3 regions of the Enterobacter sp. R4-368 genome follow, and region 1 is predicted to be linked to each of the others. Evidence: predicted binding sites of a transcription regulator. Region 1 holds the regulator's gene; each other region holds the start of a gene.
What was found. Region 1 encodes Fur, which represses iron uptake genes when iron is present. Its sites were predicted from a motif close to ATAATAATGAGAACNACTATCAA; they were not measured.
Positions count from the first base shown of each region.

Region 2: fepB (Fe2+-enterobactin ABC transporter substrate-binding protein) is a predicted target of Fur. The motif match lies at 2,149-2,171, and genes of this name have one in related genera.
Region 3: ftnA (non-heme ferritin) is a predicted target of Fur. The motif match lies at 6,793-6,815, and genes of this name have one in related genera.

Region 1 covers NC_021500.1:4,493,377-4,501,566, forward strand. The annotation lists gene glnS (glutamine--tRNA ligase) at 1-277, shown strand, start outside; gene chiP (chitoporin ChiP) at 726-2,123, shown strand; gene H650_RS20975 (beta-N-acetylhexosaminidase) at 2,169-4,823, shown strand; gene fur (ferric iron uptake transcriptional regulator) at 4,940-5,386, opposite strand; gene fldA (flavodoxin FldA) at 5,678-6,208, opposite strand; gene ybfE (LexA regulated protein) at 6,372-6,653, opposite strand; gene ybfF (esterase) at 6,786-7,559, opposite strand; gene seqA (replication initiation negative regulator SeqA) at 7,742-8,190, shown strand, end outside.
Region 2 covers NC_021500.1:4,375,644-4,383,833, forward strand. The annotation lists gene entS (enterobactin transporter EntS) at 1-1,166, shown strand, start outside; gene fepB (Fe2+-enterobactin ABC transporter substrate-binding protein) at 1,167-2,054, opposite strand; gene entC (isochorismate synthase EntC) at 2,314-3,489, shown strand; gene entE ((2,3-dihydroxybenzoyl)adenylate synthase EntE) at 3,499-5,109, shown strand; gene H650_RS20405 (isochorismatase) at 5,120-5,971, shown strand; gene entA (2,3-dihydro-2,3-dihydroxybenzoate dehydrogenase EntA) at 5,971-6,726, shown strand; gene entH (proofreading thioesterase EntH) at 6,727-7,140, shown strand; gene cstA (pyruvate/proton symporter CstA) at 7,309-8,190, shown strand, end outside.
Region 3 covers NC_021500.1:974,842-983,031, reverse strand. The annotation lists gene uvrY (UvrY/SirA/GacA family response regulator transcription factor) at 121-777, shown strand; gene uvrC (excinuclease ABC subunit UvrC) at 774-2,606, shown strand; gene pgsA (CDP-diacylglycerol--glycerol-3-phosphate 3-phosphatidyltransferase) at 2,663-3,211, shown strand; tRNA gene H650_RS04545 (tRNA-Gly) at 3,361-3,436, shown strand; tRNA gene H650_RS04540 (tRNA-Cys) at 3,491-3,564, shown strand; tRNA gene H650_RS04535 (tRNA-Leu) at 3,578-3,664, shown strand; gene tyrP (tyrosine transporter TyrP) at 4,063-5,274, opposite strand; partial or broken gene H650_RS04525 (PM0253 family protein) at 5,562-5,847, shown strand; gene H650_RS04520 (YecH family metal-binding protein) at 5,914-6,153, shown strand; gene ftnA (non-heme ferritin) at 6,194-6,691, opposite strand; gene yecR (YecR family lipoprotein) at 6,899-7,231, opposite strand; gene H650_RS04505 (RpiB/LacA/LacB family sugar-phosphate isomerase) at 7,469-8,107, shown strand; gene H650_RS04500 (MFS transporter) at 8,160-8,190, opposite strand, start outside.

The DNA of each region.
Region 1 (8,190 bases):
GCATGCGCTGCCGGTCGAAATCCGCCTTTACGATCGTCTGTTCAGCGTCCCGAATCCGGGGGCGGCCGAAGATTTCCTGTCGACCATCAACCCGGAATCGCTGGTTATTAAGCAAGGCTACGCCGAACCGTCATTGAAAGAAGCAGAGGCGGGCAAAGCTTACCAGTTCGAACGTGAAGGTTATTTCTGCCTTGATAGCCGTCATGCAACCGCTTCCAAACCGGTGTTCAACCGTACCGTGGGTCTGCGCGATACCTGGGCGAAAATCGGCGACTGAGTAAGTCAACCAGAAACAATTGGGTTAAAGCGCCGCTTTCAGCGGCGCTTTTTTTTGCTTATCCATTAGCTTGTTACACTTTATATACATTCGCGACGCGAATTAATGTGTCTTCTCATTGATGCTTTTACTGAACAGATGGAAAGCATTTTTGTGGTTTTAAAAGTCGATTCTAATGTGTAATCGCTATCAATTAGTATTAATGTCTTTGTTTTTTCGATTTTTATTTGTTGTTTTCCTGTTTTATGTAACATGTTTCAAAACACTACGGAATATGTGCTCTTCGTCATAATCCTGTCATTTTGCCGCTAAAAAACATTGATAATTCGCGTCGCGAAAAATAGTCTTAAGTCGGTAGTGAATTCGGGGGTTTTCGTAACTACCTAAACTATTTGACCTTTTTTCGTCATCTCCGGCGATTTTTTAATACGTCTAGAAGGAATCACTCATGCGTACGTTTAGTGGCAAACGTAGTACGCTGGCGCTGGCAATCGCCGGTGTCACAGCAATGTCGGGCTGGGTTGTCTCTCCACAGGCTCATGCAGCAGGCTTTATCGATGATTCCACGCTCACCGGCGGTATCTATTACTGGCAGCGTGAACGTGACCGCAAAGATGTTCTGGAAGATAAATACAAAACCAACCTTTCCCACTCGACATGGAACGCGAACCTGGATTTCCAGTCCGGTTACGCCGCCGATATGTTTGGTCTGGATATTGCTGCCTTCACCGCCATCGAGATGGCGGAAAACGGCGACAGCGCGCATCCGAACGAAATCGCTTTCTCCTCCAGCAATAAAGCCTACAAAGAAGACTGGTCAGGTGATAAGAGCGGGGTCAGCCTGTATAAAGCCGCGGCGAAATTTAAATATGGCCCGGTATGGGCGCGCGCAGGTTACATCCAGCCAACCGGCCAGACGCTGTTAGCGCCGCACTGGAGCTTTATGCCAGGCACTTATCAGGGCGCTGAAGCCGGGGCGAATTTTGACTACGGCGATGCCGGGGCGTTGAGTTTCTCCTACATGTGGACCAACGAGTACAAATCGCCGTGGCATATCGAGATGGACAAGTTCTATCAAAACGATAAAAAGACCAAAGTTGATTACCTGCATTCGGTTGGCGCGAAATATGACTTTAAAAACGATCTGATCCTGGAAGCCGCGTTTGGTCAGGCTCAGGGGTATGTCGATCAATATTTCGCAAAAGCCAGCTACAAATTCGATATCGCGGGCAGCCCGCTGAGCACCAGTTACCAGTTCTATGGCACACGCGACAAAGTCAGTAATGGCGGCGTAAACGATATTTATGACGGCACGGCGTGGCTGCAGGCGCTGACATTTGGCTACAAAGTGGGGCAGGTCGATCTGCGTCTGGAAGGAACGTGGGTAAAAGCGGATGGTCAGCAGGGCTACTTCCTGCAACGTATGACGCCGACTTACGCTTCATCCAACGGTCGGCTGGATATCTGGTGGGATAACCGCTCTGACTTTAACGCCAACGGCGAAAAAGCGGTGTTCTTCGGTGCGATGTACGACCTGAAAAACTGGAACCTGCCGGGCTGGACGGTGGGCGCGTCTTACGCTTACGCCTGGGATGCGAAACCCGCAGATATGGCAACGCCAGATGCCTATTACGATCCGAACTACCGCCTGAAAGAGTCTTCTTACAGCCTCGATGCGATTTACACCCTGCAGGAAGGGCGTGCGAAAGGCACGATGTTCAAATTGCACTTCACCCAGTACGACAACCATTCCGACATCCCGAGCTACAGCGGCGGTTATGGCAACATCTTCCAGGATGAGCGCGATGTGAAGTTTATGGTTATCGCACCGTTTACCATTTTCTGATGAGCGCATGCCGGGTTCGGCCCGGCAAACTACAAGGAATACGTAATGAAAACAGTTCGTTTAAGTATGCTCGCCAGTGCCGTACTGGCGATGCTGGGCAGCACTGCGGCGCTGGCGAATCAGAGTACCGTGGATGCTATCAGCCAGTTTCATCTTAACTATGCGGTGAAAGATAATTTCGCCGCGCAACACGGCGTTGACTGCGCGAAACTCGGCGCCGATTGGGCTTCCTGCAACAAAGCGGTGATCACACTGACCAATAATGGCGACGCGGTAACCGACAAAGCGTGGGCCATCTATTTTCACAGCATTCGCCCGGTGCTGGAGGTAGCAAACGAGCAGTTCAAAGTAACCCACATTATGGGCGACCTGCATAAGCTGGAACCTACCGACAAATTCACCGGTTTCCCGGCCAGGCAGGCGATAGAGATCCCGATTATCAATGAATACTGGCAGCTGTTTATCACCGATGTGTTGCCGCGCTGGTACGTCACCGCCGACGGCGCGACGGCGAAAGTCATTGCCAATACGGACACGGAAGATTTATCCCGCTTCGTTACACCGCTTGATAATCAGTGGAAACGCACGCCGGACGACAAAAATATCCTGATGACTGCCGAGGCGCGCTTTGAGAAAAATAGTGATGTGAAAACGCTAAACCTCGCATCGCTACGTGGTCAGATTGTGCCAACACCGCAGCACGTTAACATCCACGGGCAGGATGTCGACCTGAGTAAGGGCGTGAAACTGGATCTCTCAGCTCTGAGTGCCGATGCACAGGATGCAGTGAAATCGCGTTTTGCATTGCTGGGGGTGAAAGAGGGCAGTTATCCGCTGCGGACTGAAATTGCCAGCAACGTCTTTAGCGGCGATGAGGCGGTTTCTGGCGCGTACCGTCTGCACATTGGCACGAAGGAAACCGTGGTGACCGGCTACGATCAGGCGGGCGTGTTCTACGGTTTGCAATCGCTGCTGTCGCTCGTTCCTGTTACGGGCGAGATGAAGATTGCCGCGCTTGAAGCGAAAGATGCGCCGCGTTTTGACTACCGCGGCATTCAGTTGGATGTCGGTCGCAACTTCCACAGTAAAGCGGCGGTGCTGCGTCTGTTGGATCAGATGTCGGCGTACAAACTCAACAAATTCCATTTCCATCTTACGGATGATGAAGGCTGGCGTATTGAGATCCCCGGCTTGCCGGAACTGACCGATATCGGCAGCAAACGTTGTCATGATTTGAGTGAGAAAACGTGCCTGTTGCCACAGCTGGGCTCCGGGCCGGATAGTAACAACAACGGCAGCGGCCACTTTAGCCGTGCGGATTACATCGAGATCCTCAAATACGCCAAAGCGCGACAGATTGAGGTGATCCCGGAAATCGATATGCCAGCTCATGCGCGTGCAGCGGTGATCGCGATGGAAGCGCGTTACGATCGCCTGATGAAAGCGGGCAAAGAGAAAGAGGCGAATCAATATCGTCTGCTGGATCCGACAGACACCTCGAACACCACCGGTGTGCAGTTCTATAACCGTACCGGCTATCTCAATCCGTGCCTTGATTCGTCGCGTAACTTTGTGGACAAAGTGATTGGCGAAATCCAGCAAATGCATAAAGAAGCCGGGCTGCCGCTGAATACCTGGCATTTTGGCGGTGACGAAGCGAAAAATATCTATCTGGGTACAGGCTATACGGATCAGAAAAAACCGGAAGCGGGCAAAGGCATTATCGATCAGAGCAATCAGGATAAGCCATGGGCGAAATCGCAAGCCTGCCAGGCGATGATCAAAGAGGGCAAAGTTGCCGATGTTGAACATCTCTCCAGCTATTTCGGCGTGGAAGTCAGCAAGCTGGTGAAAGCACACGGCATTGATACTATGCAGGCGTGGCAGGACGGTTTGAAAGATGCCAAAGACGCGTCGGTGTTCGCCACCGATCATGTCAATGTTAACTTCTGGGATACGCTCTACTGGGGCGGTTTTGACTCGGTGAATGACTGGGCGAATAAAGGTTTCCGTGTTGTCGTCTCCAATCCTGATTACGTGTATCTCGACTTCCCGAATGAGGTCAACCCGGCGGAAAGCGGCTATTACTGGGGCACGCGTTTTAGCGATGAACGTAAGATTTTCAGCTTCGCCCCGGACAACATGCCGCAGAACGCGGAAACCACGCTCGATCGCGATGGCAACCCGTTTAGCGCGAAGTCCGATAAACCGTGGCCGGGCGCGTATGGCCTTTCCGCGCAGCTGTGGAGCGAAGTGGTGCGCACCGATAAGCAGATGGAGTACATGATCTATCCACGTATGGTTTCGGTGGCTGAACGCGCATGGCATCGTGCGGGCTGGGAGCAGGATTACAAAGCCGGACGTGAATACAAAGGCGGCGTGACACATATGGTGGATGTGAAAGCGCTGGAACGTGACTGGCAACGCTTTGCGAACCTGTTAGGTCATCGCGAACTGGCGAAACTGGATAAGGCTGGGGTTCATTACCGCCTGCCAGTACCGGGCGCGCGCGTGGTCGGTGGAAAACTTGAAGCCAATACCAGCTTCCCTGGCATGGTGGTTGAGTTCTCAACCGACGGCGGCAAAAACTGGCAGCGCTACGACGATAAAGCGCGTCCGCAGGTGAGCGGGGAAGTGCAGGTGCGCACCGCCAGCCCGGACGGTAAACGCTTTAGCCGTGTCGATAGCGTAAAAGCGTAATGTGATGCAGCGATTAAACCCAGCGGCGCGAGCTTGCCGGGTTTTTTCTTTTATTGCCAATGTTGCAGGCAAAAAAAAGCCAACCGTCAGGCTGGCTTTTTAGGTTTCAAAAGCAGTTATTTCGCGTCGTGCGCGTGTTCATCTTCGCGGCAGTCACCTTCGGCGCAGTGGCCGTAAAGGTAAAGACTGTGGTTAGTCAGGCGAATGCCGTGTTTCGCGGCAATTTCACGCTGACGCGCTTCAATGGAGTCATCACTAAATTCAATCACCTTGCCGCAATCGAGGCAGATCAGGTGATCGTGGTGATGTTGCTGAGTCAGTTCAAAAACGGACTTGCCGCCTTCGAAGTTATGACGGGTCACAATCCCGGCGTCGTCGAACTGGTTCAGTACACGGTAAACCGTTGCCAGCCCGATCTCTTCGCCCATGTCGATCAGTCGTTTGTATAAATCTTCCGCACTGACATGATGGTTATCCGGTTCCTGAAGCACTTCAAGGATTTTTAACCGAGGAAGCGTGACTTTCAGGCCGGCCTTCTTTAATGCGGTATTGTTGTCAGTCATGCGGAATCTGTCCTGTTGCTATACGATTCACTTCCTTAGCGGAAGTTATAAGGAATGCACCTGGGGTAATGCGTCTCATTATAGAACTGCCATGGCTGGATGAAAACTGCAAGCCCTCAAGTAAAGTAAGCTTATAAAACGTGGTGTCGCCAGCAAAGTCCTTTGCGACGGCACCCAGTTTAGCAGGGCTCATTGTACAGCGATGGAGAAAAAAGTTAAAAATTTGTAGCAATTATTTCCATTGCTTTTATCTATTAATACGGCGTAACCCACAGATTACGCCGTAGAAAATCAGGCGTTAATGATATCGTCCAGGTGCAGCTCTTCACGAACCTGTTTTACCCATTTCTGTACGCGTTCTGCGGTCATCTCGGGTTGACGGTCTTCGTCAATCGCCAGGCCAACGAAGTGGTCGTCATCCGCGAGACCTTTAGAGGCTTCAAAATGGTAGCCCGCGGTCGGCCAGTGGCCAACGATGGTCGCGCCGCGCGGTTCGATGATATCGCGAATGGTGCCCAGCGCATCGCAGAAGTATTCCGCGTAATCTTCCTGGTCGCCACAGCCGAACAGCGCAACTAATTTACCGTTAAAGTCGATCTCTTCCAGCGTCGGGAAAAAGTCATCCCAGTCGCACTGCGCTTCACCATAGTACCAGGTAGGAATGCCGAGCAACAGAATGTCATACCCTTCGATATCTTCTTTGCTGCTCTTGGCAATGTCATGTACGTCGGCAACGTCTTTACCAAGCTGACTCTGAATCATTTTCGCGATGTTTTCGGTGTTACCGGTGTCGCTGCCGAAGAAAATGCCTGTAATTGCCATGAGTAAAATAACCTCTTGAAACTTAATGAGTATGGTGGTGGCGCTACGCCCACAGATAAGGGCAATCATAGCAGAACAGGGAAGCACGCGGAAACTGCTATCGCGTCGGACTGCACTGTATGACACATGAAAGTGTTATTTCGATGATGTTTCGGAGGATTCGCTAGCCGCGCAATGCTTTCAGCTGCGCCAGCAGCATCTCTTCGATAAGCTCGCTGCGGCTCATATCTCGCGCTTCTGCCAGCTCGTTTAACGCATCGACGGCTTCCACGTTGAGTTTTAATTCGACACGCTTAAGCCCACGAACTTTATCGCGTTTTAGCTGATTGCGTTTATTGATGCGCAACTGTTCATCGCGCGAGAGCGGGTTTGTCTTCGGCCGTCCCGGGCGACGCTCATTCGCGAACAGATCTAGTGTCGTACGGTCCGTTTGTTCTTTAGCCATGGTCTAAACATACTACGGGAAAAACAAGCAATCGGGCGGCGCGCCCGGGCTGAATAGCGCGCCATCATACATCAGCACAACGGACACGCCAACGACCGGGCGCGTTGAAACGACCAGTCGCCGCCTTTTTAATCAATTTGTCTTTTCAGCGAGATAGCGACGGATAGCGCGCAAAACCGCATCGGGTTTCTCGGCATGTACCCAATGACCTGCACCTGCAATCACATGTGCTCGCGCCTGCGGGAACTGCGCCAGCAGCGCGTCACGGTAGGCTTCAGTGACGTAAGGGGAGTTTCCCCCGCGAACAAACAGGGCCGGTTTATGCCATGCAGGAATCGTTTCCCAGCCGACAATATGCGGGTATTGATCCCATAACACCGGCACATTGAAACGCCATGCGCCGTCGACAAAGGATTTCAGCAGGAACTGAATGACACCTTCTTCATTTATATGTTCGCGCATCAGGGCAGCGGCTTGCTGGCGAGTGGATGCCCCGGCATCGCTCACCGCATTGATGGCGGCAAAAATTTCGTCATGGCGTCGCACCTGGTAATCCACTGGTGCAATATCAATCGCCACCAGTTGATCAATACGCTCCGGCGCAAGCGCTGTTAACGCCATCACCGCTTTACCACCCATGGAGTGGCCAATAAAGGTCGCTTTATCAAGCTGATGGGCATCCAGCGTATCCAGCAGATCCTGCGCCATGGCCGGGTAGTTCATTTCTGAAGCGCGTTCTGAAAGACCGTGGTTACGCATATCCACTTGCAACACATCATGATCCTGAACCAGCTCACGGGCGAGCACGCCAAGGTTATCGAGGCTACCAAAAAGACCGTGGACAAGGACGATCGGAGAATTGTTGTGCGGATGTTGCGCAGTTTGCGCGCGCGTATTCAATTTCATGGCAAAGTTCTTTTTTTCACTCATTCGGGTTAGGTTATTATGTTGAACATTCTGCCGCCCGGCCGCAAGGTTAAGAATTACTCTTAGTTTTGCCGCCATCCTGGTTTGACGCTATCCGCTGTTGAGATTTCACTTTATAATCCCAACACTTGTATTCAGATAAGATATCGCACTGGATTAAGATGAAAACGATCGAAGTTGATGATGAGCTCTACAGTTATATTGCCAGCCACACGAAGCACATTGGCGAGAGCGCATCCGACATTTTACGGCGTATGTTAAAATTTTCCGCCGTACCTCAATCATCACAGCCTGCCGCTTCCCTCGCGCCGGTAAAAGAGACGCGTACTGTCAGCACCGTTGAAGGGAGTAAACCGGCCAACACCGCCAAAGACAAAGTCCGTGCCGTTCGCGAGCTGCTTCTGTCTGATGAATATGCCGAGCAGAAAAAGGCGGTCAATCGTTTCCTGCTGGTGCTGTCTACACTCTACTTACTGGATGAAAAAGGGTTTACGGAATCCACTGAGTCTCTGCATGGGCGCACCCGCGTATACTTTGCCGCGAACGAGCAAACGCTTTTGCAAAACGGCAATCAAACCAAGCCGAAACAGGTGCCGAACACCCCTTACTG
Region 2 (8,190 bases), 120 kb from region 1:
GTTTTATCTCGATTCTCTCGCTGGGCTTGTTGGGCGTAGCGGTGCCGGTACAAATCCAGGCGATGACCCACTCCAGCTGGCAAGTTGGCCTTGCCGTTACGCTGACCGGTAGCGCCATGTTCGTCGGCCTGATGTTTGGTGGTGTTTTGGCGGATCGTTTTGAACGCAAGAAACTGATTCTGCTGGCGCGTTCCACCTGCGGCGTCGGTTTTATTGGCCTGTATTTGAATGCGTTGTTGCCGGAGCCTTCGCTGCTGGCAATTTATCTGCTCGGTTTGTGGGATGGTTTTTTCGGCGCGCTGGGCGTAACGGCGCTGCTGGCGGCGACACCTGCGTTGGTCGGGCGGGAAAACCTGATGCACGCTGGCGCCATTACCATGCTGACGGTGCGGCTGGGTTCCGTTATTTCGCCAATGTGCGGCGGTTTGTTGCTGGCAACCGGCGGTGTGGCGTGGAACTACGGGCTGGCGGCGGCGGGCACGTTTATCACCTTGTTGCCGTTACTGAGCCTGCCTGCATTACCGCCACCGCCACAACCGCGCGAGCACCCGCTGAAATCGCTACTTAGCGCCCTGCAATTTTTACTGCACAACCCTTTGATTGGCGGCATCGCGCTGCTTGGTGGGTTATTGACGATGGCAAGCGCGGTGCGCGTGCTCTACCCGGCGCTGGCGATAAGCTGGAACATGTCGGCGGCAGAAATTGGCTTGCTGTATGCCGCGCTGCCGCTCGGCGCGGCCATTGGCGCGTTAACCAGCGGCAAGCTGGCGCACAGTGAGCGCCCCGGCGTGATTATGCTGCTGGCGTCCGTTGGCGCGTTTATCGCCATCGGTTTATTCAGCCTGATGCCCGTCTGGGCGCTGGGCGTGCTGTTTCTGGCGCTGTGCGGCTGGCTGACGGCGGTGAGTTCGCTGCTGCAATACACGCTGTTGCAAACGCAAACTCCGGAAGCGATGCTCGGGCGAATTAACGGTTTATGGACGGCGCAAAACGTCACGGGTGACGCCATTGGTGCCGCGCTGCTGGGCGCGATGGGGTCAATGATGACGCCCGCCGCATCGGCGAGCATCAGCGGTTTTGTGCTGGCGATAGTGGGCGTGTTGCTGGTGGTGGTGCTTGGCGAGCTGCGGCGTTTTCGCCAGGTGCAGCCCGCCGCCGAAGCCTGATTAACTAAACAGCGCCGCCAGGCGTTGTAACACGCGGGTGGCGCTGTAGTAATCAAGGCGGAAAGTTTCCGCGCCGAGTGCGTACACGCGGTGATCTTGCACCGCAGGCAGGTGCGCCAGCAGCGGGTTCTGGCTGAGCGCATCCGCGTCTTTCTGGTCGCTGGCAAACAGGAACAGCACCTCGCCATTCAGCCCGGCGGCCAGATTCTCGCCGCCTAACTGGACAATGTCATGACGTTTCCCCTGGCTCTGACTGGCGTGCAGATTCGCCGGTAACGGCGCGAGGGTAAAGCCCAGTTGCTGCATCAATTGGCCCTGCGCGGAATCTTCAGTCCACAGATTGGCGCTGTGTGCCGCCGGGGTATAGACCAGCGCGCTGACCGGCTGCGGCGGCAGTTTCATGCGTGCTTTAACGTCCGCAAGCTGTTGATTGAACTGGCTGATACGCGCCGCCGCCTCTTTTTCGTGACCGGTGATTTCACCAAGCTGCGTTAACAGCGCCTGCCAGCTTTTGTCGTCGTAGTTGATGATAAGCGTCGGGGCGATGGTTGATAGCTGATCATACAGCGGCAACGCGGAGTCGCCGCCGGTGGCGCTGATCAGGATTAAATCCGGCATTTGTGCAGCGACGGCTTCAGCGTTGGGTTCCCCAATGTAAAGCCGCGCGACATTACGCTGCCGGGCAATTTCCCCCCACTGGCGCAAAAAGCCTTGTTCGTCGGCAAAACGGTTATTTGGCGTGGTCGCGCCGCTGGCGATAACTGGCGCATCAATCGCCAGTAGCGAACCGGTGAGCGTCACGCTGGTGGAAACAATACGCAGCGGCTTAGTCGGTAGCGTGTGCGTTCCACGGCTGTCCGTGACCTGGCGAGGCCACTCTGCCGCCATCGCTGAGGTAATTCCTAAAACAAAAATTCCTAAAAACACTAAGGGCTTACAGCGCAAAAAAGAGCATCTCACAACGCATATCCTGTTTTTGTTGAAGTTAATGCTTCTCATTTTCATATCTGAATGAAGCAGATGCAAGCATTCGCCGCGCGAGAGAACAATCTGCTGTTGACAGAGCGGGCAATAACTTTTTATCTTACCGACTCAAAAACACAAATGATAATCATTATTAGTTAATTTATCACTGTTGGAGGATGATATGGATACGTCCCTGGCTGAGGAAACCCGGCAGTCTGCGAAGACGCTGGCCGCGGATCAGTTTTTCTTTATGTCGCCGTACCGCAGTTTCACCACCTCCGGGTGCGTGGCGCGTTTTTGCGAGCCTGCCGCGGGCGGCGATGCGCCCGAGAGTGCTTTCCAGCAAAAACTGGCTCAGGCGTTTGCCGATGCGAAAGCGCAGGGCATTGCCCACCCGGTGATGGTTGGCGCGATCCCCTTCGACACCACCCAGCCATCTGCGCTGTTTATCCCGCACAGCTGGCAAACCTTTTCCCGCCCGGAGAAACAGCGATCCGCGCGCTATTTCACCAGTGGCGCGATGCCGAACGTCACAGCGCAGCAGGCGATCCCATCGCAGGAGACGTTTATGCAGATGGTGGCGAATGCCGCCGCGCGCACCGCCACGCCGGAAGTCGATAAAGTGGTGCTCTCGCGTCTGATTGAGTTAACCACCGACCGCCGTATCGACAGCGGCGTGCTGTTAGAACGCCTGATTGCCCAGAACCCGGCCAGTTACAACTTCCACGTTCCGCTACCGGATGGCGGCGTACTGCTGGGCGCAAGCCCGGAACTGTTGCTGCGCAAAGAGCAGGAGCACTTCAGTTCGCTGCCGTTAGCCGGTTCCGCCCGCCGCCAGCCGGACGACATTCTTGACCGCGAAGCGGGTAACAAGCTGCTGGCTTCGGAAAAAGATCGGCACGAGCACGAACTGGTGACGCAGGCGATGAAAAACGTGCTGCAGCCGCGCAGCCAAACCCTGACATTGCCGGAATCACCACAACTGGTCACTACCCCCACTTTATGGCACCTGGCCACGCCGATTACCGGCACTGCAGTCGCCGGGGAAAACGCGCTGACGCTGGCGTGCCTGCTGCACCCGACGCCCGCGCTGAGCGGCTTCCCGCACCAGGTGGCGAAACAGGTGATTGCCGAGCTGGAGCCGTTCAACCGTGAGCTGTTTGGCGGCATCGTTGGCTGGTGCGACGCCGCGGGTAACGGCGAGTGGGTGGTCACTATTCGCTGTGCGCGGCTTCACGATAACCATGTTCGTCTGTTCGCCGGTGCCGGGATTGTTCCGGCCTCTTCGCCGCTTTCCGAGTGGCGCGAAACCGGCGTCAAGCTGACCACCATGCTGAACGCATTTGGTTTGCACTGAGGATCAACCATGACCATTCCGTTTACCCGCTGGCCGCACGAGTTCGCCGAGCGTTACCGTGAAAAGGGCTACTGGCAGGATTTACCGCTGACCGATATTTTGACCCGCCACGCGCGCAGTGATGCCACGGCGGTGATCGAGGGCGAACGCCGCTTGAGCTACCGCCAGCTTAACGATGCCGCAGACAATCTGGCCTCGGCGTTACAGGCGCAGGGCATCAGGCGCGGGGAAACCGCGCTGGTGCAGCTGGGCAACGTCAGCGAGTTCTACATTGTTTTCTTCGCGCTGCTGAAAATCGGCGTGGTGCCAGTCAACGCGCTGTTCAGCCATCAGCGCAGCGAATTGAACGCGTATGCCGCGCAAATCGCACCGGCGCTGCTGATTGCCGATCGCGCGCATACGCTATTTGAGAATGACCATTTCCTCACCGCGTTTGTTGCACAGCACCCGTCGGTGCGCACTGTGCTGCTGCGCGGCGACAGCGGCGAGCAGGCGCTGGAAGACGCCATTGCCCGCCCGGCAGATAATTTTATCGCCACGCCAACGCCCGCCGATGAAGTGGCGTTTTTCCAGCTTTCTGGCGGCAGCACCGGCACGCCAAAACTTATCCCGCGCACACACAATGATTACTACTACAGCATTGTGCGCAGTAACGAGATCTGCGGATTTAACGCGCAAACCCGTTACCTCTGCGCGCTGCCGGCGGCGCACAACTACCCGTTGAGTTCACCCGGCGCGCTTGGCGTCTTCCACGCCGGAGGCTGCGTGGTGCTGGCTGCCGATCCGAGCGCCACGCTCTGCTTCCCGCTGATTGAAAAACACCAGATTAACGTTACCGCGCTGGTGCCGCCGGCGGTAAGCCTGTGGTTACAGGCGATCGCCGAGTGGGGCAGCAATGCGCAACTCGCCTCGCTGCGGCTGTTGCAGGTCGGCGGGGCGCGTTTATCGGCAACGCTTGCGGCGCGTATTCCGGCGGAGATCGGCTGCCAGTTGCAGCAGGTATTTGGCATGGCGGAAGGGCTGGTGAACTACACCCGTCTGGACGATCCCTTTGACCGCATTATCAACACGCAAGGCCGCCCGATGTGCCCGGATGATGAAGTGTGGGTGGCGGATGAAAACGGCAATCTGCTGCCGCCAGGCCACGTTGGCCGCCTGATGACGCGCGGCCCGTACACCTTTCGCGGCTACTTTAATAGCCCGGAACATAATGCCAGCGCCTTTAACGAACACGGTTTTTACTGCTCCGGCGATCTGATTTCGATCGACGAACAGGGCTATATCACCGTGCAGGGACGGGAAAAAGATCAGATCAACCGTGGGGGCGAGAAGATTGCCGCCGAGGAGATCGAAAACCTGCTGCTGCGCCATGAGTCGGTGATCCACGCCGCGCTGGTCAGTATGGAAGACAGCCTGCTGGGTGAAAAAAGCTGCGCTTACCTGGTGGTGAAAACGCCGCTGCGCGCGGTAGCTGTCCGCCGCTTTCTGCGAGAGCAGGGCGTTGCCGAGTTCAAACTGCCGGATCGTGTGGAGTGCGTGGACGCGCTGCCGCTGACGCCGGTGGGTAAGGTCGATAAAAAACAGTTACGTCAGTGGTTAGCGCAACGCGCACCGGCGTAAAGGAGAGAAGATGGCGATTCCAAAACTACAGGGCTACGCGCTGCCTGGCGCGGCCGATATCCCGCAAAACAAAGTGAGCTGGCCGTTTGAGCCGGAACGTGCGGCGCTGCTGATCCATGATATGCAGGATTACTTTGTTAACTTCTGGGGCGAAAACTGCCCGATGATGCAGCAAGTGGTGGCGAACATCGCCGCACTGCGTGATTTCTGCAAGCAAAACGCTATTCCCGTGTACTACACCGCGCAGCCGAAAGAGCAGAACGATGAAGACCGGGCGCTGCTCAACGATATGTGGGGGCCAGGCTTAACCCGCTCGCCGGAGCAGCAAAAAATTGTTGCTGCGCTCGCGCCGGATGAGGCCGACACCGTGCTGGTGAAGTGGCGCTACAGCGCGTTTCACCGCTCGCCGCTGGAGCAGATGCTCAAAGAGACCGGCCGTAACCAGTTACTCATCACCGGGGTGTATTCACACATTGGCTGCATGATCACCGCCACCGATGCGTTTATGCGCGATATCAAACCGTTTATGGTTGCCGACGCGCTGGCGGATTTCAGCCGCGAAGAGCATTTGATGTCGCTTAATTATGTCGCCGGGCGTGCTGGTCGCGTGGTGATGACGCAAGAATTACTGGCTGTGCCGGGCAGCAAAGCGGCATTACGCACGCTGATCCTGCCGCTGCTGGATGAGTCCGACGAACCGTTAGATGACGAGAATCTCATCGACTACGGCCTCGATTCCGTGCGCATGATGGCGCTCGCCGCGCGCTGGCGCAAAGTACATGGCGATATCGACTTTGTGATGCTGGCGAAAAACCCGACCATTGACGCCTGGTGGACGCTGCTTTCGCGTGAGGTGAAGTAATGGTTGGTCTGGATTTTACCGGCAAAATTGTCTGGGTGACCGGGGCCGGTAAAGGCATCGGTTATGCCACGGCGAAGGCGTTTGTCGGGGCGGGCGCGCACGTGATCGGTTTCGATCTCGCCTTTGGCGGCACGGATTACCCTTTCTCCTGTGAAGTGCTGGACGTTGCCGACGCCGCACAAGTTCAGGTGGTTTGCCAGCGCGTGCTGGCGCAATGCGAGCGGCTGGATGTGCTGGTCAACGCCGCCGGGGTGTTGCACATGGCCGCCACTGATGAACTGACACCAGACGCCTGGCACAGCACCTTCGCTGTTAACGTCGGCGGGGCGTTTAACCTGTTTCAGCAGACGATGGCGCAATTTCGGCGTCAGCAGAGCGGGGCGATTGTCACCGTCGCATCCGACGCGGCGCACACGCCGCGTATCGGCATGAGCGCGTATGGCGCATCGAAAGCGGCGCTCAAAAGCCTGGCACTCACCGTTGGCCTTGAGCTGGCGGCAAGCCATGTACGTTGCAATGTGGTTTCACCGGGATCGACCGACACCGACATGCAGCGTTTGCTGTGGGTGAGCGATGACGCCGAACAGCAGCGTATTCGCGGTTTTGGCGAGCAGTTCAAGCTCGGCATCCCGCTGGGGAAAATCGCCCGCCCGCAGGAAGTGGCGAACACCATTTTGTTCCTCGCTTCCGATCTGGCAAGCCATATCACATTGCAGGATATCGTGGTGGATGGCGGCTCGACGCTGGGGGCGTAGATGATCTGGAAACGTCATTTAACCCTTGATGAACTGAACGCCACCAGCGAAAACACGCTGGTGGCGCATCTCGCGATTACTTACACCCGCATCGGCGGTGATTTCCTTGAAGCGGAAATGCCGGTAGACAGCCGCACGCATCAACCGTTTGGTCTGCTGCACGGTGGTGCCTCGGCGGCGCTGGCGGAAACGCTGGGATCGATGGCGGGCTACCTGATGACCCGCGACGGCCAGTGCGTGGTGGGCACGGAATTAAACGCCACCCATCATCGCCCGGTTTCGCAGGGAAAAGTGCGCGGCGTTTGCCAGCCGCTGCATCTTGGCCGGCAGAACCAAAGCTGGGAAATTGTGGTGTTTGACGAACAAGGCCGACGCTGCTGCACCTGTCGTCTCAGCACGGCGGTGCTGGGGTAATCTCGCCCTCTCTTTGACAGGAGAGGGCGCATTCTTGCGATCCCGGTAACACAATCAGGTAAATGCCTGGTGGCAGGGCAAATTTCCCATGTTTCAAAGTTGTTAAAATCCGCGAGTTGATATAGATACAAAATGTAACATCTCTCTGTCTCTCAACGGATACCCGCTATGAACAACTCAGGGAAATACCTTATTTGGGGCGTGCTGTCGCTGGTTGGCGCATTCGCCCTCGGCTATATCGCGCTTAACCGCGGCGAACAGATCAACGCGCTGTGGATCGTGGTGGCCGCGGTCTGTATCTACCTTATCGCTTACCGTTTTTACGGCCTGTATATCGCTAAAAGTGTGCTACAGGTTGACCCGACGCGCATGACTCCGGCGGTGCGCTACAACGATGGTCTTGATTACGTGCCAACAGACAAAAAAGTGCTGTTCGGTCACCATTTTGCGGCGATTGCCGGCGCAGGCCCGCTGGTAGGGCCGGTGCTGGCGGCGCAAATGGGGTATTTGCCGGGCATGATCTGGATCCTCGCAGGCGTAGTGCTGGCCGGTGCGGTGCAGGATTTCATGGTGCTGTTTATCTCCACCCGTCGGGACGGGCGTTCGCTCGGTGAGATGGTGAAAGCGGAGATGGGGCCGACCGTTGGCGTGATTGCGCTGGTGGCGACCTTTATGATCATGGTGATTATCCTTGCGGTGCTGGCGATGATTGTCGTCAAAGCGCTGACCCACAGCCCGTGGGGAACATACACTGTCGCCTTTACCATTCCGCTGGCGATTTTTATGGGTATCTACATTCGCTATCTGCGCCCCGGGCGGATTGGCGAAGTGTCGGTGATTGGCCTGGTACTGCTGGTGTTCGCCATTATTTCTGGCGGCTGGGTGGCCGCAAACCCGGCGATTGCACCGTACTTTGATTTCACCGGCGTGCAGTTGACGTGGATGCTGGTGGGCTACGGGTTTGTCGCCTCGGTGCTGCCGGTGTGGCTGCTGCTGGCGCCGCGTGATTACCTCTCTACTTTCCTGAAAATTGGCACCATTATCGGCCTG
Region 3 (8,190 bases), 1.5 Mb from region 1:
CAAAAACGCGAACAAAATCGAAAGTTACTGGTTTTTTAACCTTTCACTGTTAGATGAAAAAAAGTTAATATACCTTGAATTAGGCTTTTGTCGCGTTATCCCTATTCCGGAGATACTCCATTGATCAACGTACTACTTGTTGATGACCATGAACTGGTGCGCGCAGGGATACGACGCATTCTTGAAGACATTAAGGGCATAAAAGTTATCGGTGAGGTCAACTGTGGGGAAGATGCCATTAAATGGTGTCGTGCCAATACGGTTGATGTCGTTCTGATGGATATGAACATGCCCGGTATCGGTGGCCTTGAAGCGACGCGGAAAATCGCGCGTGGTAATGCGGATACCAAAGTGATTATGCTTACTGTCCACACTGAAAACCCACTGCCCGCGAAAGTGATGCAGGCAGGAGCAGCGGGCTACCTCAGCAAAGGCGCTGCGCCGCAGGAAATGGTGAACGCTATCCGCTCTGTGCAGTCTGGTCAGCGCTATATCGCTTCCGACATTGCTCAGCAAATGGCGCTTAGCCAAATCGAACCCGAAAAAACGGACTCGCCGTTCGACAGTTTGTCTGAACGTGAATTGCAGATTATGCTGATGATCACCAAAGGCCAGAAGGTCAATGAGATCTCAGAACAGCTACATCTGAGCCCAAAAACGGTGAATAGCTACCGCTATCGTATGTTCAGCAAATTGAACATTCACGGCGACGTCGAACTGACGCACCTCGCTATTCGCCACGGGTTGTGCAATGCGGAGACGTTAATAAGTCAGTGACTGAAGTTTTTGATTCGAAAGCATTTCTCAAAACGGTTACCAGTAAACCCGGCGTCTATCGTATGTATGATGCCGGCGGCACTGTTATCTATGTCGGTAAAGCGAAAGACCTGAAAAAACGGCTTTCCAGCTATTTTCGCAGCAACCTTGCCTCGCGCAAAACGGAAGCGCTGGTTGCACAGATCAAACAGATTGATGTCACCGTTACCCATACGGAAACCGAAGCGCTGTTGCTTGAGCATAACTACATCAAGCTCTACCAGCCCCGGTATAACGTGCTGCTGCGTGACGATAAATCCTACCCGTTTATTTTCCTCAGCGGTGATACGCATCCTCGTCTTTCCATGCATCGCGGTGCGAAGCATGCCAAAGGGGAGTACTTCGGGCCTTTCCCGAACGGTTATGCTGTGCGCGAGACGCTGGCGCTGCTGCAGAAAATTTTCCCTGTTCGCCAGTGTGAGAACAGCGTCTATCGCAACCGCTCACGCCCCTGCCTGCAATACCAGATTGGTCGCTGCCTTGGGCCGTGTGTCGCCGGGTTGGTCAGCGAAGAGGAGTATGCGCAGCAGGTTGACTATGTGCGCCTCTTTCTTGCCGGTAAAGATGACCAGGTACTGACTCAGCTTATCGCGCGTATGGAAAAAGCCAGCCAGGCGCTGGAGTTTGAAGAAGCGGCACGTATCCGCGACCAGATTCAGGCCGTACGCCGCGTGACGGAAAAACAGTTTGTTTCTAATACTGGCGATGATTTAGACGTTATTGGCGTGGCTTTTGATGCCGGAATGGCCTGCGTGCATGTGCTGTTTATCCGGCAGGGAAAAGTACTTGGCAGTCGCAGCTATTTCCCGAAAGTGCCAGGCGGGACTGAGCTTGGCGAAGTAGTGGAGACATTTGTTGGCCAGTTCTACTTGCAGGGGAGCCAGATGCGTACCTTGCCGGGTGAAATTTTGCTCGATTTCAATTTGAGCGATAAAACGCTGTTGAGTGACTCGCTTTCCGAACTCGCTGGCCGGCGGGTGAATGTGCAAACCAAACCGCGCGGTGACCGTGCGCGTTACCTTAAGCTGGCGCGTACCAACGCCGCTACGGCGCTGACAACCAAACTTTCTCAGCAATCCACGGTTCACCAGCGGCTTGCTGCGCTGGCCAGCGTGCTTAAGCTGCCGGAAGTGAAGCGCATGGAGTGTTTCGACATCAGCCATACGATGGGGGAGCAAACCGTGGCCTCATGCGTCGTATTTGATGCCAATGGGCCGTTGCGTGCGGAGTATCGACGCTACAACATCAGTGGTATCACGCCGGGTGATGACTACGCGGCGATGAATCAGGTGCTGCGTCGCCGCTACGGTAAAGCGATCGAAGAGAGCAAAATTCCCGATGTGATCCTTATCGATGGTGGCAAAGGGCAGTTAGGGCAGGCGAAAGCCGTTTTTGCCGAACTGGATGTGGCGTGGGATAAAAATAAACCGTTGCTGTTGGGCGTAGCGAAAGGGGCCGATCGCAAAGCCGGTCTGGAAACGTTGTTCTTTGAGCCGGAAGGTGAGGGCTTTAGCCTGCCGCCGGATTCACCAGCACTGCACGTTATCCAGCATATTCGCGATGAGTCACACGATCACGCCATCAGTGGACACCGGAAAAAACGCGCGAAAGTGAAAAACACCAGTTCACTGGAGACCATTGAAGGTGTCGGGCCGAAGCGACGTCAGATGTTGTTAAAATATATGGGCGGTTTACAAGGTCTACTCAATGCAAGTATTGATGAAATCTCAAAAGTGCCGGGGATCTCGCAAGGACTGGCAGAAAAGATCTACTACTCGTTGAAACATTAAGGGCTCTGTAGCACCATAGAGCGAATATTTACGGACAACAGACAGTTAACGCCACTATGCGATTTAATATCCCTACGTTGCTTACCCTATTTCGCGTCATCCTGATCCCGTTTTTCGTGCTGGCGTTTTATCTTCCCTTTCCGTGGGCGCCATTTGTTTGTGCGCTGATTTTCTGTTGTGCTGCGGTAACCGACTGGTTTGACGGTTTTCTGGCGCGTCGCTGGAATCAAAGTACCCGTTTTGGTGCCTTCCTCGATCCTGTTGCTGACAAAGTGCTGGTTGCGATTGCGATGGTGCTGGTCGCAGAACACTACCACAGCTGGTGGGTGACGCTGCCGGCGGCAACGATGATCGCGCGGGAGATCATTATCTCTGCGTTGCGTGAATGGATGGCGGAAATGGGTAAGCGCAGCCGTGTGGCCGTTTCGTGGATTGGTAAAGTCAAAACCACGTCGCAGATGGTCGCGCTTGTATGGCTCCTCTGGCGTCCGAATATCTGGGTTGAATATGCCGGCATTGCGCTGTTTTTCGTTGCCGCAGTATTAACGCTGTGGTCAATGCTGCAATACCTCAATGCTGCGCGTGGCGATCTGCTTGAACCGTGATCGTTTCGTCGCAATTTTCAGCAAACGATCCGGGTTTTGAAAAATATCGTTGACTCAGTGCGTCAGGTAAGTAGAATGCAACGCATCGGAAGGCAGCGCAGCTCGCCAGATGATTGTAAAATCAAGAGATTACAAGAAATCTTGATAATGCGGGAATAGCTCAGTTGGTAGAGCACGACCTTGCCAAGGTCGGGGTCGCGAGTTCGAGTCTCGTTTCCCGCTCCAGTTTAACGCATCGGCTATATTAGCGGGTGTGGGTTGCAAAACCTGTAGTATTCAGGCGCGTTAGCAAAGCGGTTATGTAGCGGATTGCAAATCCGTCTAGTCCGGTTCGACTCCGGAACGCGCCTCCAATTTCCTTCCCGAGCCCGGATGGTGGAATCGGTAGACACAAGGGATTTAAAATCCCTCGGCGTTCGCGCTGTGCGGGTTCAAGTCCCGCTCCGGGTACCATGGGAAAACAAGAATAAAATCAATGATAAGCAGTGTCGTGAAACCGCCCTTAAAGGCGGTTTTTTTATGCCTGTATTTCGCTTTCGCCGTATCAAGAGGGCACTACTGCCCTATAAATCACCGAACCTATTGAAATCGTGCGCTTGGATCTCACCATTGGTTATTCGTTTTAATGTCCTGAAATTTCCTTCTTTCATTTCACGTTCCCTGGTTCCCTGCATAGCGGTGTCATAACTCATGCATTTGCTGACGCGTATAAGCTTACCTGTGCTAGTGCGCTGGCAATCATCTGCCTGGAACGTTGTAGATAGTGAACAAAATGCTGACCCCTTAACGAAGGGAAGAGCGGTGTGAGTATGTGCATTGAACATGCCAGCACTCACACCTGATGGCGGTGATTAACCCACTTCCGGGAGCAACCCGGCGACGATAGAGAACTGAATAACAATAATCGCGACACCGCAGGCAAAAATCAGACACAGCGCCGGTTTGCCGCCGAGTACGCGATAACCGCTTTGCGAATGATGCTTACGGCTTTGCCATGCCAGCATTGAAGGCAACAACAGCGCCAGCACGGAAAGAGCAACGCCGGCATAGCCCAACGCCATTACAAAGCCACGCGGGTAAAACAGCGCAAACGCCAGCGGTGGCAGAAACGTGATAGCGCCTGTCTGTAAACGTCCTGCGACATTGTTGCGGCGCTGGAACAAATCGGCAAGGTAATCAAAGAGACCGAGCGATACACCAAGGAAAGAGGTTGCAAGCGCCAGGTCGGCAAACAGATGTACCGCTAACTCAACGTGTGGTGATGCCACCACTTCGCGTAATGCCTGCAACAGACCATTAAGCCCGGCCTGGCTGGCCAGCAGCCCGGTGAAGGTCTGGGAATCAATACTGCCAAGCGTCGCCAGTTGCCAGAATATATAGGCTACCAGCGGGATGGCGCTGCCGGTAATAAACACCCCGCGCAGTTTACGAATATTGCCGCCCATATAACTGACGATGCTGGGGACGCTGCCGTGAAAACCAAATGAGGTGAAAATGACCGGTATGGCGGACAGCGCCAGACCTTTTTCCAGCGGCATGGTCAGCAAATTAGCCTTATGAATATGCGGCATCAGCAGCGCCAGCATCACTACCAGGAACAACAGTTTGGCGCTGAACAGAAAACGGTTAAACAGATCGACCAGTGAGGTTCCTGCGCACACAACGCCGCCGGCAACAAAAGTGAACAGTAACACACCAGCCGTGGGCGAAAGCGAAATGTTAAGCCACGCGCTGATGCTTGCGGCCAGCAATTCACCTGCGCCACTGATATATGCCGCCGTCAGCGCATACATCAAAAACATCATGCTAGAGCCTGTCACCCACTGACCATATTTCCCCAGATAACGCCGGGCCAGCGATCCAAGCCCGGTATCTGCCGGGACATGCTGATAAACCTCCAGCAGAAGAAGGGCGGTGTAACACATCACGGCCCATAAAGTGAAAAGTAAAACAAAAGTGGTTGCAAAACCTACGCCTGCCGCTGCCAGCGGCATTGCCAGCATTCCCGCGCCGATGGTTGTTCCGGCGACGATAAAAACACTACCCAGTGATCGATTCTTCACGCTTTCCTCTGTAATAAAACGCACTGCCAGCTCAAGATGCGGCGCAGAGTAAGGCAATTCAGTGATTTCGTCAAACAACCGTTACATGGGCTGTATTTATTTCTTTACGACAACCTTCTTTCGGACACCAGCGAAGAAAAATTGCCAGATTTGCCTACTTCATCAGGAAGACGTTTTTACGCGGCAATCCGGCGTAACCTAAAAAATATTCTTAACCCTCAACATATTGAGGGCGGGCAACGCCGGGTAATAATCCCTTTACAACGCGATGGTCGCGCAGCGGAAACCTGCTTGGTCATGGTCACTGACAAATTCACTGGTTTGGGGGCCAGAGATAGCATTGCCAGAATCTCGCCAGCAAAAGGATAGGGGGACGAGGGAAATCTGTCCGATCATTGACCCGGCCTTTGCTCAAGGCTTGCCGGAAGATGAGTGGATTATTGACAATGTCGACTGGCTGACCGGGTTGTTTTTTGAAAATGGCGTCCCGCTCGAAACGGCAATTATCGCTACTTTAAACCTACCGTGAATAAGCAGGACTGGCGCTGCACCAGCTGTGCCGGATGCATGTAAACCTGTTTTAGCGCAACATCCACAGTAAATGTTGAGTTTATGATGCATCTTTTTCGGGGAGGAGCTATGACATCCATTCACGGTCATGAAGTGTTGAATATGATGATTGAAACAGGCGAGCGTTATTCAAACGAGAGTCTGACGGCGGCAATTATTCAGCGGTTTGGCGAAACGGCGCGTTTTCATACCTGCTCAGCGGAAGGAATGACGGCGGCTGAACTGGTCGCATTTCTGGCATCACGCGGAAAGTTTATTCCGGTGGAAGAGGGGTTTTCTACTCACGAAAGTAAAATCTGCAGGCATTAATAAAAAAGGCGGTAAAGAATATTCTTTACCGCCGGTAATATTAGTTTTGTGTGTCCAACGTCGCCAGTTCTTTATCGATGAAATAAAGACCCTCGCCGCTTTTACCTGCCAGTGTTAATTTATCAATCACTGATTTAAACAGTTTTTCTTCTTCATGCTGTTCCGCCACATACCATTGCAGGAAATTAAATGTTGGATAATCCTGAGTGGTCATCGCAACATGCGCCAGCTCGTTAATTTTCTGCGTGATCAGTTGTTCATGTTCGTACGTTGCGCGAAACAGAACATCGAGTGAAGCATACTCAGCTACCGGCGATTCAATGGCATTGATACGTGGCAGGCTGCCGGTATCAGTCAGGTAATCAAACAGGCGCTGCATATGCGTCATCTCTTCCTGCGCGTGGCGGCGCAGGAACGCGGCCGCACCCTCAAAACTATGGTAGCTGCACCATGCGCTCATCTGCTGATAGAGCAGGGAAGAAAACAGTTCCAGATTCATTTGTTCATTTAATTTTTCGATCATCTCTGCTTTTAACATGGCGCGGCTCCATAAATATAATTATCAGGCGAAAGGAACGCTCACTATAATTTGTTATTTAATTATTTGCAAAAGGTAAAATAAAAAATAAATGCATTAAGAAGATAATGAGAATAACACGCATTGCCAGCAATTAATTAAATGAATGAGAATTGTTTTTATTTTTAATAAAAAGATAAGCCAGTAGAATTATACTGGCTTAAGAATTTACCAGGTCGGTTTGGTTTGTGTAAAAGCCACACCACGGCACTGGTACTGAATAGTTACTTTCGTATTCATACAGACCGAGCCGCTGATCAGGCTACAGGTTTGCACCGGCTGACCGTAAGGCACTGCGGTGGCATACCCCATCTGTTGGCACTGTTTATTAGCAGTCCCCTGCGCGGTATAGGTGTCGTATTTTGCAGTTTGCATCATCGACTGGTTATAGCTCAGGCGTACCAGACCGCTAATGGTATCCACGCTACTGACTTCCGCTTCTTTCGTCATCGTGCATCCCGCGAGCAGGAGCAGCGAGGCGGCTACAACTATTCTCTTCATGAAATCACTCTGTTTCATTTTGGCATGATCTCATCTTATCGCGTTGATTTGCAGGCAATCGACAGAATAACCCGCCGAACAGCCTCTACTAATCGCGACGGCAACGCGCGAAGAGCAAAAACTGTGAGCCTGCTTCTGATTTTTAAAACCATTTTTCATTAAATTTGAAAGTATGTTTGTCAGGTAGTAAGGTTTACCCAACCTTTGCTATCTGAAGCATGTTACAGGAGATCAAAAATGAAAATTGCACTGATGATGGAAAACAGCCAGGCGGCGAAAAACGCCATCATCCTCAAAGAGCTGAAGACGGTTGCCGATGAGAAAGATTTCCCGGTTTTTAACGTCGGGATGAGCGATGAGAACGACCACCATCTGACCTATATCCACCTTGGTATTATGGCCAGTATTTTGTTGAATGCCAAAGCAGTGGATTTCGTGGTAACCGGCTGTGGCACTGGCCAGGGCGCGCTGATGTCACTGAATATTCATCCGGGTGTGGTGTGCGGTTACTGTATCGATCCGGCGGATGCTTTCCTGTTCGCGCAGATCAACAACGGTAACGCACTGGCACTGCCGTTCGCCAAAGGTTTTGGCTGGGGCGCAGAACTGAACGTACGCTTTATCTTTGAGAAAGCCTTTACTGGTCGTAAAGGGGAAGGTTACCCGCCGGAGCGCAAAGAACCGCAGGTGCGCAACGCGGGAATTCTGAACCAGGTGAAAGCGGCGGTGGTAAAAGAGAACTATCTCGATACGCTGCGCGCTATCGACCGTGAGCTGGTGAAAACCGCCGTTTCTGGTGAACGCTTCCAGAAATGTTTCTTTGAAAACAGCCAGAATAAAGAGATTGAAGCCTTCGTTCGCGAAGTCCTCGCCTGATAATAAAAAGCCGCAACAGATGTTGCGGCTTTTATCTTTTTCCTTTCCTGCATCAGGCTTTCTGTTTACGTGACACGGCGCTA